3 linked regions of the Rheinheimera salexigens genome follow. The protein of the gene in region 2 interacts with the protein of the main gene of each other region in a pairwise test. Links are inferred from orthologs where the notes say so. Each region holds a gene or a part of one and is shown on either strand. Other genes may lie near its edges.

Region 1 (5,486 bases), 2.5 Mb from region 2 along the record:
CCGAACAAATGCTGGGGCCTTTAGTCGCCTTAAGCTTATTGCGCGAACTAGGCCCAGTGGTAACAGCGCTATTGTTCGCGGGTCGTGCCGGTAGTGCACTAACCGCAGAAATTGGCTTAATGAAAGCAACCGAGCAGCTATCGAGTATGGAAATGATGGCGGTCGATCCATTACGCCGTATTATTGCCCCGCGCTTTTGGGCGGGTGTAATTAGTATGCCGTTATTAGCGTTAATTTTTAACGCTGTTGGTATCTTAGGCGGCCACTTAGTTGGCGTCGAATGGTTAGGTGTAGATGGCGGCGGTTATTGGTCAGCTATGCAAGCAAACGTCGATTTATATCAGGATATTATGAATGGCGTGATTAAGAGTTTTGTATTTGCAATTATCGTCGTATGGATTGCTTTACACAAAGGTTATGACGCTGTACCCACTTCTGAGGGGATTAGCCGAGCCACAACTGAAACGGTCGTAACAGCATCTTTAACCGTGCTGGCCTTCGATTTTATTTTAACTGCAATTATGTTTGGTGGATAAGATGACCACGCGGAAAATTGAATTACTCGTCGGCAGCTTTATAGTGTTAGCCATAGCTGCATTTTTTATGTTGGCATTAAATGTTGCTAATAGCGGTGTAGGTGGCGGTAGCGATACCTACTTATTACAAGCTAGGTTTGATAATATCGGTGGCTTAAAAGTACGCTCGCCGGTAAAAGTGGGCGGAGTCGTTGTTGGTCGAGTGACCGCAATAAACTTAGATACTAGCCGCTATACGCCGGTTGTTAGCATAGCCATTAATAGTGCTTATAGTAACTTTCCTGAAACTAGCTCGTTGGCCATTTTAACCTCTGGTTTATTGGGCGAGCAGTATTTGGGGCTGCAACCTGGCTTTATAGATGAAACCGTTGAAATATTGGCTGACGGTGACTATATCGAAGATACCAAGTCAGCCATTGTGCTGGAAGAATTAATCGGCCAATTCTTATTTAATCGAGGAAGCTAATCTATGAAACTAACAACCTTAATAATGGGCGTGCTTATTAGTTGTTGCAGCCTTGTTTTTTCTGCACAAGCAGAGGTGGAAACTTATACCGATCCTTACAAAATGATGGAAGTGGTCGCGGACAAAACCTTTAGCCGGATGGCAAAAGATAAGCTTAAAGTGGAAGCCGATCCAGATTATTTACGGGTTATTGTCAATGAAGAACTGGTACCTTATATTGATAGCCGATATGCCGCACTTCGGGTTATCGGTAATAGTGCTGATTTGCGCAATATGCCGCGTGAAGACTTATTAGCCTTTGTTGATGCGTTTCAAGAATATATGGTCGCTACTTATGCTGGTGTCTTTACCCAGTATACTGATCAAAAAGTGATGATTGAACCAGCTTCTGATATTGGTAATCAAAAAATTATTAGTATTAAAACGCGTGTTATCGATCCGGGTAAACCTGATATTAATATTGAGTTTAAATTACGCCGAGGCAAAAACAGTGATACCTGGTTAGTATTTGATATGGTTGCCGAAGGCATTTCACTGCTGGACAGTAAGCGGGCAGAGCTAAGCAATATCATTCGCCAGCAAGGTTTACCCAGTGTGACTAGCCTTTTACTTGAAAAAGCCAAGGCGCCAATTCAAAAGGCTGAACAGAAGTGAGACTTGAGATAACAGCTGAGGGTAATCGCTTTCGTTTTGACGGCGCACTAAATCGTGATACGTTAATGCTGTATTCACCCTTTAAGTTGTTAAATACGGTAACACAAAGGGTACAGTTTGATTTTTCAGCATTAACAGTGGTTGATACTGCAGGCTTAGCGTGGTTGCTCCAGCAATTAGCCCAAGCCCAAGCGACTGGCTTAAAAATTGAGTTGTGTAATGTCCCACAGCAGCTGTTATCATTGGCTGATGTGAGTGCAGTAAGGGCGTTATTGCCAATTGTTGAGTAAGGTTGAACTTTGGATATTAAGCAATTAGAACATTTATTATTAGAGCAGCTAGCGTTAGCAGAAGTGTATGTTAAGGCTGAGGGTACCAATTATAATGTGATTGCAGTTGGCAGCTGTTTTGCCGATGTTAGTCGGGTAAAACAGCAGCAAATGGTGTATGCACCTTTAATGGACGCAATCGCTGATGGCAGAATACACGCTGTTAGCATCAAGACCTTTACGCCAGAACAATGGCGTAGAGAAAAACTTTTAAATCCTCCAGCGTAGTATTATATGCAACAATTTCTTGTAACAGGTGGCCAACCCTTGCAGGGTAATGTGACCATCTCTGGGGCCAAAAATGCCGCCCTGCCAATTTTATTTGCGAGCTTGTTATCAGCATCAACGAGCACTATTCGCAATGTGCCTAAATTAAAAGATATCGAAACAACCATTAAACTTTTGCAACTTTTTGGTGCTGAAGTTAGCTTTGCAGATAACGTGGTTACGGTCGATGGTGCGGGTGTAAACAACCAATTCGCACCGTACGAGTTAGTAAAAACCATGCGTGCATCTATTCTTGCGCTAGGGCCTCTGTTAAGCCGTTTTGGTAAAGCTGAAGTGTCATTACCCGGTGGTTGCGCTATTGGTGCTAGGCCTGTCAATTTACATATTGACGGTTTACGCAAAATGGGCGCAGAAATCGTAGTTGAAAATGGCTATATTAAAGCCACTTCAAAAGGCTTAAAAGGTGCCAACATTATTATGGATATGGTCAGTGTTACTGGCACAGAAAACCTAATGATGGCGGCTGTTTTAGCCGACGGTATCACCACCATAGACAATGCGGCTCGTGAACCTGAAGTGGTTGATTTAGCCGTTTATTTAAATAGCATGGGTGCCAAAATTACTGGCGCAGGTACTGATACGATTACCATTGAAGGTATCAAGTCGTTGCATACAGCTGAACATAGCGTACTGCCAGATCGTATTGAAACCGGTACTTTCTTAGTGGCTGCTGCGGTAACCGGCGGTGATGTGACCTGCCGCAATGCCGATCCTACTGAACTTGAAGTGGTGCTAGAGAAGCTGCGTGAAGCCGGTGTTGAAATTAGCACAGGTCCAGACTGGATCCGGGCTAATATGACAGGCCGTCAATTAAAATCTGTTGATGTTAAAACCGTGCCGCACCCTGGCTTTCCTACAGATATGCAAGCCCAGTTTACGGTGTTAAACGTAGTGGCACATGGCGTGGGTATGGTGACAGAAACTATTTTTGAAAACCGGTTTATGCATGTACCTGAGTTACAACGCATGGGCGCTAAAATTCGTTTAGAGGGCAATACTGCGGTATGTCAGCACAGCGAAAAGTTATTAGCCGCCCAAGTGATGGCAACTGATTTACGTGCATCTGCTAGCTTAGTGATTGCCGGTTTAGTGGCGGATGGTACCACTGTGGTCGATAGAATTTATCATATAGACCGTGGTTATGAGCAAATTGAATTTAAACTTAAAGGTTTAGGTGCCCAAATAGAGCGAGTGGACGCAAGCTAATAAGCATTGTTTACTCTACTTTAAACAGTGGATGCTTGAATAAGAAACGGCTTGCTTAATGCAGGCCGTTTTTTTTAGATAACTTCGCGGGCGATAGCTGTTAAAGATAAGCGTTGTGAATTGCGCTCTATGGTCAATTCTAACGTGGCGTTAGGCGCCGTTTCTGCGATTAAATTTAACGCCGCTTGTACATTACGAAAACGTTGACCATTTATTTCTAAAATAATATCGTCCACTTGTACCCCAGCTTCTGCTGCCGGGCCATTGGCACTCACGGCAGTGATCCTAATGCCATACAATAATTGGCCTGAAGAGGTTAAGCGCTCACCAGAAGCATTTAACACAGCATCACCCGACAAGCCTAGATAGCTGCGAGTAACACGGCCATGTTTAATAATTTTTTGCATGACATTTAATGCCAGTTGATAGGGGACGGCTAAGAAAATACCTTGCACATCCTGATTCTCTAGCTGGTAAGCTGCAGCATTGATGCCAACTAAACTACCATTAGTGTTAACTAAGGCGCCTCCAGAATTACCTCTATTAATAGCTGCATCCATGCGCATAAAGTCCAAATAGCTACCTTGAGAGCTTAAGCCATTATTGCCATTAGCACTGATAATGCCCTGGGTAATGGTTTGGCCAAGATTTAACGGGTTACCAATCGCCAGTACGACATCACCAACTTGAGGTTCAAGCTCGGGATCTTGAGGAATAACCGGTAAATTTTCAGCTTGGACATAAAGCACCGCTAAATCGGTCATTTTATCTTGGCCAATTAATACCGCTTCTAACCAACGACCATCTTGCAAGGCGACTTCAATATGATCAGCACCATAGACAACATGATAATTAGTTAGAATATAGCCTTTAGCACTCATTAACACGCCTGATCCAAGCTCTTGACGCTCTATAGTGCGAGGCCGTAAGCCACGAGGATCAACTAAAGTACTGCGGGTGTACACATTAACCACCGCAGGCGCAGCGCGTCGTACGGCTTGGTTATAGCTAATTGGCGCGGGCAGGGTTTCATTATTGTTATGCTGAATTGTTGGCAGATTTAAGTTATTTAATAGCGGAAATAGCCATAGCAAAACAAAAGCTAAGGCTAAGCCATAAGCAATACTTTTAAACAGGAATAAGAGAAATGCGCGCACAGCAACCTAAAATAATACTTAACAACAATGCGCCTAGCATAGCACTAAATAAGGTTAGGCAGTAGAGTTAACCACTGCCTAGCCTAATGGCTTACTATCGAATTAAAACATACAGATTAGTATTACCTCGCTGGATGTTGAGCGCAGCAATACCATTACGATTTTCTAAGGCTTTACGCAAATCACTGACATTTTTAATCGCTTGTCGGTTAACCCCTATAATAAGGTCATCGGCCATTAAGCCTATTTGAGCCGCGGGTGAGTTAGCTTCGACAGTGTCAACTTTAACCCCTTTGTCAGCATTAGATAAAGCGGCACCTTGCAACATAGGATGCATTTCGTTAGCGGATACGGTTGCTTCCGTTAAGCTACCTAATGTCACGGTTACACTACGCTCTTTACCATCACGTAAAATACCCAACTTAGCTTTCTTGCCCGCTCCTAAGGTGGCAACTTTGGCCCGCAATTCATTAAAGTTGCTAATTCGATTGTCATTCATACTTATGACAACATCACCCGACTTTAAACCGGCTTTATCTGCTGGGCTATCGGGTATGACTTCATTTACCCACGCGCCTCTACTCACTTTTAAATTCATCGCTTCGGTAAGATCGGCCGTAACATCTCCACCGCGAATGCCTAAGCTGCCAGGCCTAACTTCGCCGTACTCAATAATTTGATCAACTAAGTTTTTCATCATATTAGTCGGGATAGCAAAACCAATACCAATATTGCCACCATTTGGGCCAAGAATAGCGGTATTGATACCGATAAGTTCGCCGCGTAAATTTAATAGCGCGCCACCGGAGTTACCGCTATTAATAGCAGCATCAGTTTGAATAAAATCTTC
Region 2 (5,663 bases):
CATCGACTTTATTAAAAAACCGGCCGAAACGGCAAAGATTCAGCAATTATTACAACGTTTTGGTGCCAGTCCAAGTCTCAACTCTGCTACAGATATAGCTACAGATAAAACGGCAAAAATATTACAAGCTGAAGCAATAGAGTTAAGTTGTGACATGCGCGATGTGTTACAAGAGCTGACTAATATTGCCATGGGCCAAGCCGGAGATTTATTAGCCCGCTTACTCAATGTGTTTGTTAAACTACCCATTCCTAATGTCAATTTAATTGAAGTTAGCGAATTACATATGGCATTGGCCTCTGTTGAACGCGAAGCTAGTACCGCCGCGGTATGCCAAGGTTTTATTGGTGGAGGGGTTTCCGGGGAAGCCTTGTTGATTTTATCTGAGTCTAGTTATAAAGATATTGCTCGGTTAATGAATTATCATGGCAGTTTATCGGCACAGATTGAATTAGAATTACTGATGGATATTAGTAATATTTTAATAGGTGCGGTATTAAAAGGGTTATCCGAACAGTTAGATATCAGCTTTAGCCAAGGTCATCCTGTGGTATTAGGTCAGCGTGAAACCGTTAGTGAATTAATTAAATCTAATGCGCGGCGTTGGCGAAAAACTTTAGCAATAGAGCTGACTTACGGTATTGAAAATTACAATATAAGTTGTGATTTATTGTTGTTGTTCACGGAAGATAGTTTAAAAACCCTGAATTACAAAGTTGCTTATTTGTTGGAGGGTTAGCATGCCGCAAGCGCAAATAGATGTCTCAGAAATTCATTGGTTAATGGATATGTTTCGAACTGTGGATGTCGGGTTAGTGGTATTAAATTGCGACTATCGGATTCAAGTTTGGAATGGTTTTATGGAAAACCATAGTGGCTTAACTCCGAGCCAAGTAAGAGACCGTTATTTATTCGATTTGTTTTCAGAGATTGATGAAGATTGGCTCAGACGTAAATGTGATCCCGTCATTTTATTAAAAAACCGCGCTTTTACCATCTGGGAGCAGCGACCTTATATTTTTAAATTTCGTAATTATCGGCCTATAACGGGCTCTGCGGATTACATGTACCAAAATTGCACCATTTTTCCGATAACCAGTAACAGCGGTGAAGTAACTCATCTGTGCTTTATTATTTATGATGTAACTGATATTGCCGTTAGCCGTTTGGAACTTGAACAGATGAACACACGGTTGCAGCAATTATCGAAAATTGATTATTTAACCAAGTTGTATAATCGTGGGCATTGGGAAGAAAATTTAATACAAGAATTCAAGCGGTTACAGCGTTATTCGCACTATAGCACCCTGTTAATGTGCGATATTGATCACTTTAAGCAGGTTAATGATACTTACGGTCACACTGCGGGTGATTTAATGATCCAAAAAATTGCCGATGCGATACGCTTAAATTTACGTGAGACCGATATAGCTGGCCGTTATGGTGGCGAAGAGTACGGTGTACTATTAGTTGATACCACTTTAGAGCAGGCCACGCACTTTGCTGAGCGCTTACGCCACTCAATCGAGCAAATGGTGGTGATGTATAATCAAATGCCCCTTAAAGTGACGATAAGTTTGGGGCTGGCCGAGTTTAATAGCACCATGAAACAACATGTAGATTGGATTGAAGCGGCAGATAAAGCCCTATATGAATCTAAAGTATCTGGACGCAATCAATTAAGTTGTTATCAGCCTTAGTTTAAAATGAAAATTAAACCTTTAAGCAATAAAAAAAACCCAGCTTTTGCTGGGTTTTTTATTGCTAGATTATTTGCTTATTTAGCAAAGTTTTCTGCAGCAAACTTCCAGTTTACTAATGCCCAAAACGCATCTAGGTAAGCTGGGCGCGCATTACGATAATCGATATAGTAAGCGTGTTCCCACAAGTCTACTGTTAATACAGGCGTTAATGACTTATCAGTTAAAGGTGTAGCAGCGTTGCTGGTATTCACAATATCTAATGTGCCATCAGCCTTTTTAACTAACCAAGTCCAGCTAGAACCAAAGTTATTTACTGCTTTATCGTTAAGTGCCGCTTTAAACTCAGCAAATGAACCCCATTTAGCGTTAATAGCATCGGCTAATGCGCCTGTAGGCTCGCCACCGGCGTTAGGTGCTAAGCAATTCCAGTAGAAGGTATGGTTCCATACTTGAGCTGCGTTATTGAAAATACCGCCTTCAGAGGTGCGAACAATTTCTTCTAAAGACTTACCAGCGTAATCGGTACCTTCAATTAAGCCGTTTAATTTTACAACATACGTATTGTGGTGCTTGCCGTAATGGTACTCTAAAGTTTCAGCAGAAATGTGTGGTGCTAAAGCATCTTTTGCATAAGGCAATGCAGGTAATTCAAAGGCCATAGTTGTTCTCCGTTAGCGTTGTTTAACATGTCTGTGTGGCGTAGACTACAAAACCTGACTAGTTTACTCAAGTTTTGCTCTGCCAAGTTTAGGACGATTTTGATTACTTTTTACTATTAAAGTAAAAATCGTTTTTCGTTATCTACATAGATATGGGGTTTTTTTCTCAAAACTCAAGTGTAACTAAGTAAAGAACAGCGTAAAATAGTATTAGGCTCATTTTTTTGTAAGAGGTAATCATGGAAACAATTGATAAAATTAAGCAACAAATTGCAGAGAACCCGATTCTTTTATTTATGAAAGGCTCACCTAAATTTCCAAGCTGTGGTTTCTCGGCACAAGCGACTCAAGCTTTAATTGCCTGTGGTGAGCAGTTTGCTTATGTCGATATTTTGCTCAACCCTGAAATCCGTGCCGAGTTACCTAACTACGCTAATTGGCCAACCTTTCCGCAACTTTGGGTTGATGGCGAATTGGTAGGTGGTTGTGACATTATTTTAGAAATGTTTCAGCGCGGTGAGTTACAGCCGTTGATTGCTGCAACTGCGGCTAAAACAGCTACAGATACAACAAGCAATACTGAAGCAGAGTAATGGCTATTGCTAACGCCTGCTTTAAGCGGGTGTTAGCATAGTAGTTGCTTAAATAGAGGCTTAAACAGAGACTTAATCAAAGTAGTTCTGTTTAAGCTTGCTTAATGTCAGACTCTGCATCGTTTTTGTCTTTTGGCTTAGACTCTGTGCAATCAGTATCCTCGCAATCAGTATCTTCGCAATCAGTATCAGCAGCTTCATCGTTAGCTTCAGCAGTGCCACCTAGTGGCCAACCACCCAGATCACGCCACTTATTAATAATATGACAAAATAACTCAGCAGTACGTTCAGTGTCGTAAAGTGCGCTGTGCGCTTGTTTGCTATCAAAGGCGATACCGGCATACTGACAAGCTTTAGCTAAGACCGTTTGGCCAAGAGCTAATGCCGATAGGGTAGTGGTATCAAAAGAAACAAAAGCATGAAAAGGTGAACGTTTATACTTTAAGCGTTCAATTGCCGCATTAACAAAAGCCTGATCAAAAGCAGCATTATGAGCCACGATAACACTGCGTTGACAGCCAGCTGCTTTTTGCGCGGTACGAACAGCTTTACATATTTCACTAATTGCTTCGCGCTCGCTTACGGCACCTCTTAATGGGTTAAACGGATCAATACCGTTAAACGCTAATGAGCTGGCATCTAAATTTGCCCCTGCAAAGGGTTCAACATGAAAATGCAGCGTTTTTAGCGGCAATAAGTTGCCTTCATCATCCATTGTCAGCAATGTTGCTGCAATTTCTAATAGTGCATCGGTTTTGGCATTAAAGCCTGCTGTTTCTACGTCGATAACAACAGGATAATAGCCACGGAAACGTTGAGCTAAGAGTGAAGTAGGTTTTGTCATAATAGCGCCATATTACAAATCAAAGGCTATTATGCCAAAAAATTAGGCAAACGTCTTGGTGCGGCATAGTGTTTGCTTATGTTAGAGTCAAATAAGCAATAGCTTAGCGTTAATTAGTGGTGAAACATGCAGATGCGTTCGATAATCATAGCTTTAACCGGTTTGTTAACGGCAACCAATGTTGCTGCAGCGCCGCAATTGCGTCAATATTCTGCCGCTATTGAAGATTCAGCTTGGCAATTAAGCAAAAACACGCCAGTAGAATGTCAATTACAACATACGATACCGCGCTTTGGCCAAGCGATATTTCGCAGTGTCGCCAGTAAAGGGCTTAATATGGCTTTTGAGCTGCAAATGCTGCGCTTGCCAGATAACTATGCTTTAGCACAAGTATTGTCGGTACCGCCCGCTTGGCGAGCGGGTGAGCCGAGCAAAGCCATTGCTAATATGAAATTATTAAAACAATATAATGGTGAGCTACCTAAAAAAGCAGCATGGACCTTACTCACTGAACTTGAACAGGGTTTTAGCCCAAGCTTTTATTTTAATGATTGGTATAGCCCGTACGACAAAGTGGTGGCTGCGATTAATCCGGTACAATTTACCGCTCGGTTTGCAGAATTTAATCAATGCATAGCCGCTTTACTGCCTTATAGCTTTGATGATATTGCCTTTACGGTACTAAATTACGAATCAGAGAGCGATGAGTTAAGCCGTGAGTCTAGTCGTCGTTTGCAACAAATAGCTGAATACCTTAAGTATGATCAAGATATCGACTATGTTGAGATTCAAGGTTATAGCGACAGCTATGGTGGTCGTTGGATGAATGAGCAATTATCAATTAAACGCGCAGAAAAAGTGAAATCGTTTTTTGTTGCTGCCGGTTTAAGCGCCGATAAAGTTCAGGTAGCTGGGTTTGGTGAGCGGCGGCATATTGCACCCAATCAATTAGCCATTGAACGCAAAAAGAACCGCCGTGTAGTGTTACAACTTAGTAAGCCTTAATTTGGAACAAGCATAATTTATGCTGTACCATAAAACTATTGCTGCACCATAATGTCAACTTGGCGCCAGTCATTGCGTTCTGACAATAAGATCCGCACTTGATGACCGTCGACCTGGAAATATAAATTTTCTCGGCCGTATATGGCTTCAGTTTTTACTGGTTCACCTAAGTGCTGCAGATAATACTGGCGCAAGGCGGGCATGCTCTGTTGGCTAAAGTAACTTAATACCGCTGGTAATTTGCTGTCTAAGCGGGCAAATTCCCGCGCATCACTAGCAAGCGGTACCTGATAAAAGTCTGCCGCTACTGTCAATCCTGATGTACCTAAGGCGACGATAAATAATAAAACTAAACGCATATAATTTCCTTACTTACTATGCTGTTATTTTAACTTTAACAAATTTCTAGTGAACTTACCCGTAATTAAACGTCTGTTTAGATTTAATTTTTTAAGCGATGTTTAGCATATAAACGCATTGCCGCCATTATTTTATCGCCAGTAAATGGCTTAACTATAAAGGTGGCTGCGCCCGATTTAATACTGCTTTGTACATTCTCTAAGGTGCTATTAGCGCTAACCATCACAATAAAGCAATCTGGTTTAACCCGTTTTATTTTGGCCAATAAATCTAAGCCTGAGCCGTCAGGTAATTCGATATCAAGAAAAATAATGTCGGGGCTTTGTAAGCTAAATATATTCATAGCGGATAAAGCCGAATTAGCATTGAAAAATTGAAAATTATCGACAGCCACCGTTTTGCTTTTAGCCAGTGACATAATATTGTTGCGTAATAACTGTCGAGTGTAGTCAATATCGTCAACTAATAATATTTTAGCTTGCTGCATTCGTTACTCCAC
Region 3 (5,646 bases), 1.9 Mb from region 2 along the record:
ACTTTACTGTTGATTTAAATTAGGTCAAGTGATTATGGTCTAATACCAACACAGTTTTTCGGCGCTATGCCATAGCCCTTTAAATAACGCAGGCAGTCTTGAATACTTTGGCGTAGTTGCAGATCATATTGTAGGTAAGGTTCAGGCCAAAATTCTAGTTGGTGTAATAAATGCCAAAATACCCGCTCTTGCGCACTGCATTCAAGTGGATAATTAAGCTTATGTTGGGCCCATTCCTCTAGCGTATCCCAAATAAATAAATGTAATTCGCTATACGCTAGGCGGCCAGAAAAATAGCCTGAAATGTAATAAATTAACTGCTGTGATTTAATATCAATAAAATGTTCAAACATAATGCACCACAGACAATCCTAAAACAGAGCGATTAAGGCAAGTATAGTCTGTTTTATAATTCTGGCTCGGCTAGTACGGTAATCATTTTAATCACAATTGGCTCGACTGGTACATTGGGCCAACCTAGCGCTACCGAGACATCTGTCGCTTGCTGACGCATCGTTTCGAGTACTGTTTCACCGCCAGTAATGCGACCAAAAACGGTATACCCCCAACGTGAACCTGGGTCTAAATTAGCATTATCTTTTAAATTAAAGAAAAACTGACTGGTGGCACTGTGCGGATCATTTAATCTTGCCATGGCAATAGTGGCATATTGATTTTTCAAACCATTACCAGACTCATTAATGATAGGTTCTCGCTCTAAAATAGCTCTGAAATCGGTATTGTAACCGCCGCCTTGTACTACATAATCAGGCTCTAAGCGATGAAAAAGCGTATTGTTATAACGCTTTTCTTTGACATAACTGAGAAAATTATTGACGGTAATGGGGGCGCGACTGCGATCAAGCTCTACTTCAATATCGCCCAAAGTAGTACTGATCAATACTTTAGGATATAAATTGTTGGGCTGAATAAATTGGCCAGGGTCAGCCAGCGCATTCATACTACAACTTAATAGTACTGTAAATAATACGGTTAATAGTACTTTTAATACAGATGCTGATAGCAGTCGATTTATCATTGTTTAACTCCGTAAAAACTCTTGCCAGCTATTATCTTGTAATAGTTGGTTTAAAACTTTTTCGGTTAACTCTCTCAAGTCACGCTCAACAACTGCCACGTCCATTTTAAAAGGACCCGTAGTGTTACCGTCGCCAGAGTAAGTTTTATTAAACTCACCGGCGGCAGTTTTAACATTAACTGTCAATGCGACTTGGTTAGTCACTGTATGATCCAACGTATTCTGCTGCACTAATGCCTGTAACTGGGCTATTTGGATTTTCACTTGATTAGTGCTATTGCTATCAAGCGCCGCACCTTGCTGAGTTAAAGTTTGGGCAACTGTATTTTGTAAATGGGCAACTAAGTTATTACTGGTTTTAAGTTGGTAACTTTTACCGTCTTTCATTACCCTTAGGGTATAAGGCATAGCACGATTATCTAGCACTATTAAACTAAACTGGCTTTGGCTTAACAGTTGACTTGGCGCTGCAAATGCCTGTGGCGCTAAAATAAATCTAGTTGGGTTATTGCTACATGAGCTCACTAACAGTAATGCTAAAACCAGTAAATAACGCATTGCTTAACTCCTTTTGATGGCTTCTAAAATAACAAATTTAGGGCCGGTAGCTAACAGTCGGCAATTACCAAATAGGCGTTGTAGAACTTCGGTATAATTTAAATGACGATTGGCCACAATACGGAAATAGCCGCCTTGTTTAAGCACCCGCTTGGCATCGGTAAACATTTGGTTAGCAATGTGCCGAGTGACTTCTTGTTGTTGATGGAACGGCGGGTTACATAGAATATAATCTACTGACTTATCGGCTTGCTGCTGTAAGCAGTCATCGATAACAAATTCACATTGGGCTAATTGCTCAGGTAAATTATTGGCAATAGTTTGCCGAGCTGAATCTATAGCCATATAGGATTCGTCAGTCATAATCATTTTGATAGTGCTATTTTGTTGTAGCAACTTAAGACCCAGCACGCCGTTACCACAGCCAAGATCAATCACAGTTTGATTATCTTGTAATTGTGGTAAATGCTTGAGAAACACCCGAGCACCTAAATCAAGTTTTTCGCGTGAAAACACATTAGCATGATTAACCACTTTAAAACTGGTGCCTTCTAAAGGCCAAACTATAGGGAATTCAACCGCTTTGTTTTGCGCAGTGGCTGGATTAACCTGGCTTTGTATGAGGCGGCATTTTTTCACCGTCAATGACGCTGAGCTTGGGCCTAGTAACTGTTCAAATATCGCCATAACATTGCGAGTAATGTCTTTAGCTTTGGCGCTGGCATAAATAATCGTCTCTGGGGTAGCGACGGTTGCAAGCTGCTGCAAAATAAATTGTAAATAACTATGGTTATTAGGCAATTTAAGTAAAACAATATCTGCAGTGGGGTAATTATCTAAGCTAGTAAGCTGAGTTAATTGTTCTGCTGGCAGATTATTTTGCTGACGATTATATAAAGTACCTTGGGCAGCAAGTAGCGAATCATTGATTTGAGTCTGTTGGCAACCGGCTAAAGCACAAGATAATGCACCGTAACTATCATTTATAATAAGTACGTTAGGCTGACGCTGATGCGTTGTTGTAAAGCTAGCAATGGCTGCAACAGCATGAGTGATCAGCAATTCATCGGCAGCGTCCCAAGCTTGTAAGCTAGAATTATGCTGGTTTAATGGCCAACGCTGTAATTGCCAAGTACCGGTTTCACTTTCAAAGTTAATATTCATAACAACACATCTAATAAAATAAGGACCCTATTTTGCCATGTCGGTGCGATAGCGACAACTAACAAAATCAACTGTAACGATTTAAGGCAATAGGATAGTAACTTTTCACTGGCTTTCTGGCTGTCAAAGTTTGGCGTATAGTATGCCGCGAGTTATATTTAGTAGGTTGATTAACGGCTGTATTAGCAGCGCAAGGATTTATATAATGGTTATATACCAGATTATAGAGCAGAAGTTACGCCAGGCATTCACGCCAACATTTTTACAAGTGACTAATGAAAGCTACAAGCATAATGTTGCAGAGGGGTCTGAGTCACATTTTAATGTGACTGTTGTTAGTAGCCTTTTTGCTGAACAGCGTTTGTTGCAGCGGCATAGGGCTGTTAATACTGTGTTAGCTGAAGAGTTAGCGCAGCATATTCATGCCTTGGCCATCCATACTTATACGCCGCAAGAATGGAGTGAACAACAAGCTGAACAAGTGCCTGCCTCGCCTAATTGTTATGGTGGTGGCAAGTAAATTTGGGCAGCATAAACAGTATGTCGGCTAAGCGTTTAGCTGATCCGACCTGTTTTTGCTGGTAAAGTTTTACACTAGCGACAATTTTTCGCAATAACAGCAGGAGCTGTCATGGTTATTCAACCGAAAATTCGTGGTTTTATTTGTACTAATGCGCATCCAGTGGGTTGTGCTGAGCATGTTAATGAACAGATTGAGTACGTTAAGGCGTTAGGCGATATTAGCCAAGGCCCTAAAAATGTACTGGTTATAGGTTCATCAACCGGTTATGGCTTAGCGTCACGTATTACCGCCGCTTTTGGTTCAGGCGCTAAAACCTTAGGTATCTTTTTTGAAAAAGAACCTAGTGAAACTAAAACCGCTTCAGCGGGTTGGTACAATACCGTCGCATTTGAACAAGCTGCCGATGCTGCAGGTTTATGGAATAAACATATTAATGGTGATGCTTTTACCGATGAGTTAAAAGCCCAAGCAATCGATATTATTCGCCAAGAAATGGGTAAAATTGATTTAGTGGTTTATAGCTTAGCCGCCCCTAGACGCAAAGATCCGGTCACGGGCGACGTGTATAGTTCGGTATTAAAGCCAATTGGTGAAGCCTATACTGCTAAAACTTTAAATACCAGTAAGCGTGAAATTGAGCATGTGTCAGTAGAACCGGCTAATGACGAAGAAATATTTAACACTATAAAAGTCATGGGTGGGGAAGATTGGGAACGCTGGTTAAACCAACTGGATGGCGCGGGCGTATTAGCTGATAACTGCCAAACGGTTGCTTATACTTATATTGGTGAAAAATTAACCTGGCCAATTTATGGTAAAGCGACCATTGGCCGGGCCAAAGAAGATTTAGATCGCGCGGCAACAGCCATAACTGACAAGCTTTCTCGGATTAAAGGTAAAGCTTATGTTGCGTCGTTAAAAGCGTTAGTTACCCAAGCCAGTTCAGCTATTCCCATTATGCCGTTATATATTTCATTATTATATCGGGTGATGAAAGAAGAGGGCACGCATGAGGGCTGTATCGAACAAATAAACGGTTTATTCCGCGAAGGTTTATACAGTGCAACACCGACTTTAGATGATGCCGGGCGCTTACGCCAAGATGGTAAAGAGCTGAGTGATCACATTCAACAAGCGGTAACAGATTTGTGGCATGAAGTAACAACAGAAACTATTGATACCTTGACTGATTATAAAGGCTATCACAGTGAGTTTTTACGTTTGTTTGGCTTTGGTTACGACCATGTTGATTATAATGCTGACGTGCAAGCTCAGCTGCCTTTAAAAAACTTGGTTAAATAAAGTCAGCCAAATAGTTAGCACGGTACGCATAAGCTTTCACTAGAACGATAATGAAAACGCTTGGTTTAATCTAAGGATAAACTGCGACGTAGACCAAGCGTCGATTTACTCGGCTCATTTGCCGGAAAATTTACGTTTTAGCATAGATAGGTGATCGTATTAGTGCTAGAATTCGCGACTTTAATACGTGTATCCGCTGACAAAATGAACAGGCACTGACCTGAATTTGTTCTTCGGATGCGCTGCGCGGTGAGCAGCTGAAAAACTAGGTCCTGTTTCTTCCAATAATAGTAGTGCAAGTACGTATGATAAAACTCAAGAAAGGCTTGGACATTCCCCTATCGGGCAGTCCTAAACAAGAGATAAGTACCGGCAATAGCATCAAAACCGTAGCGGTATTGGGCGAAGAATATGTTGGTATGCGACCGACTATGTCGGTTGAAGTAGGTGATAGCGTAAAAAAAGGTCAGATACTTTTTGAAGATAAAAAGAATCTGGGCGTTAAGTTTACCGCACCTGTTGCAGGTACTGTCACAGCAATAAATCGAGGCGCTAAGCGTGTGTTGCAATCTGTTGTAATAACAGCAGAGGGTGATGCAGCAGAAAAGTTTGCTAGCTATCCAGCTAATCAGTTGGCTGGTTTAAGTGCTGAACAGGTTAAGCAAAACTTAGCTGAGTCAGGTCTTTGGGTAGCATTACGTACCCGACCTTACAGCCAATCTCCAGCGCTAGACAGCTCGCCTAAGGCGATATTTGTTAATGCCATGGATAGCAACCCGTTAGCGGCAGATCCCAGTGTTATTATTGCAGCTAATGCTGAAGCCTTTACGCATGGCTTAACCGTACTATCTACTTTAACCGCAGGTAATAAATTATATCTGTGTAAAAAAGCAGGCAGTACTGTACCTAGCATATCTCAAGCAGAAGTTGCTGAGTTTGATGGCCCACATCCATCGGGTTTAGTTGGCACTCATATTCACTTCTTAGATAGCGCCAGTGCTAAAAATATTGTTTGGCACATTGGTTATCAAGACGTAATTGCCATAGGTAAATTGTTTAC

What was found.
Region 1: the proteins of BI198_RS13895 (region 2) and BI198_RS02720 interact in binary tests that used the Escherichia coli proteins (3 or more experiments, as listed by UniProt). The link is inferred for Rheinheimera salexigens from one-to-one orthologs.
Region 3: the proteins of BI198_RS13895 (region 2) and bolA interact in binary tests that used the Escherichia coli proteins (3 or more experiments, as listed by UniProt). The link is inferred for Rheinheimera salexigens from one-to-one orthologs.

The regions. Positions count from the first base shown.
Region 1 is NZ_MKEK01000001.1:535,789-541,274, forward strand. What follows is about bases 854-3,584. They hold BI198_RS02720 (BolA family protein), read left to right. Parts: upstream 854-1,955; coding sequence 1,956-2,213; downstream 2,214-3,584. Other genes in these bases: mlaD (outer membrane lipid asymmetry maintenance protein MlaD), read left to right, coding at 854-1,002; BI198_RS02710 (MlaC/ttg2D family ABC transporter substrate-binding protein), read left to right, coding at 1,006-1,656; BI198_RS02715 (STAS domain-containing protein), read left to right, coding at 1,653-1,946; murA (UDP-N-acetylglucosamine 1-carboxyvinyltransferase), read left to right, coding at 2,220-3,479; BI198_RS02730 (trypsin-like peptidase domain-containing protein), read right to left, coding at 3,554-3,584. Also shown: lipid asymmetry maintenance ABC transporter permease subunit MlaE, read left to right, coding at 1-536; more of mlaD, read left to right, coding at 538-853; more of BI198_RS02730, read right to left, coding at 3,585-4,636; BI198_RS02735 (DegQ family serine endoprotease), read right to left, coding at 4,731-5,486. UniProt on the Escherichia coli protein: Involved in cell resistance against acid stress.
Region 2 is NZ_MKEK01000001.1:3,017,027-3,022,689, reverse strand. What follows is about bases 1,371-4,278. They hold BI198_RS13895 (Grx4 family monothiol glutaredoxin), read left to right. Parts: upstream 1,371-2,601; coding sequence 2,602-2,955; downstream 2,956-4,278. Other genes in these bases: BI198_RS13885 (flagellar protein MotY), read left to right, coding at 3,932-4,278; rnt (ribonuclease T), read right to left, coding at 3,047-3,799; sodB (superoxide dismutase [Fe]), read right to left, coding at 1,778-2,362; BI198_RS13905 (sensor domain-containing diguanylate cyclase), read left to right, coding at 1,371-1,700. Also shown: BI198_RS13910 (response regulator), read left to right, coding at 1-739; more of BI198_RS13905, read left to right, coding at 741-1,370; more of BI198_RS13885, read left to right, coding at 4,279-4,804; BI198_RS13880 (hypothetical protein), read right to left, coding at 4,840-5,163; BI198_RS13875 (response regulator), read right to left, coding at 5,247-5,651; BI198_RS13870 (response regulator), read right to left, coding at 5,638-5,663. UniProt on the Escherichia coli protein: Monothiol glutaredoxin involved in the biogenesis of iron-sulfur clusters.
Region 3 is NZ_MKEK01000001.1:1,163,131-1,168,776, forward strand. The notes cover bases 1,733-4,623. They hold bolA (transcriptional regulator BolA), read left to right. Parts: upstream 1,733-2,966; coding sequence 2,967-3,281; downstream 3,282-4,623. Other genes in these bases: BI198_RS05380 (methyltransferase), read right to left, coding at 1,733-2,761; fabV (enoyl-ACP reductase FabV), read left to right, coding at 3,393-4,586. Also shown: BI198_RS05365 (hypothetical protein), read right to left, coding at 33-353; BI198_RS05370 (peptidylprolyl isomerase), read right to left, coding at 407-1,039; BI198_RS05375 (YajG family lipoprotein), read right to left, coding at 1,043-1,597; more of BI198_RS05380, read right to left, coding at 1,601-1,732; BI198_RS05395 (Na(+)-translocating NADH-quinone reductase subunit A), read left to right, coding at 4,892-5,646. UniProt on the Escherichia coli protein: Transcriptional regulator that plays an important role in general stress response. Has many effects on cell morphology, cell growth and cell division. Acts by regulating the transcription of many genes, including dacA (PBP-5), dacC (PBP-6), ampC and mreB.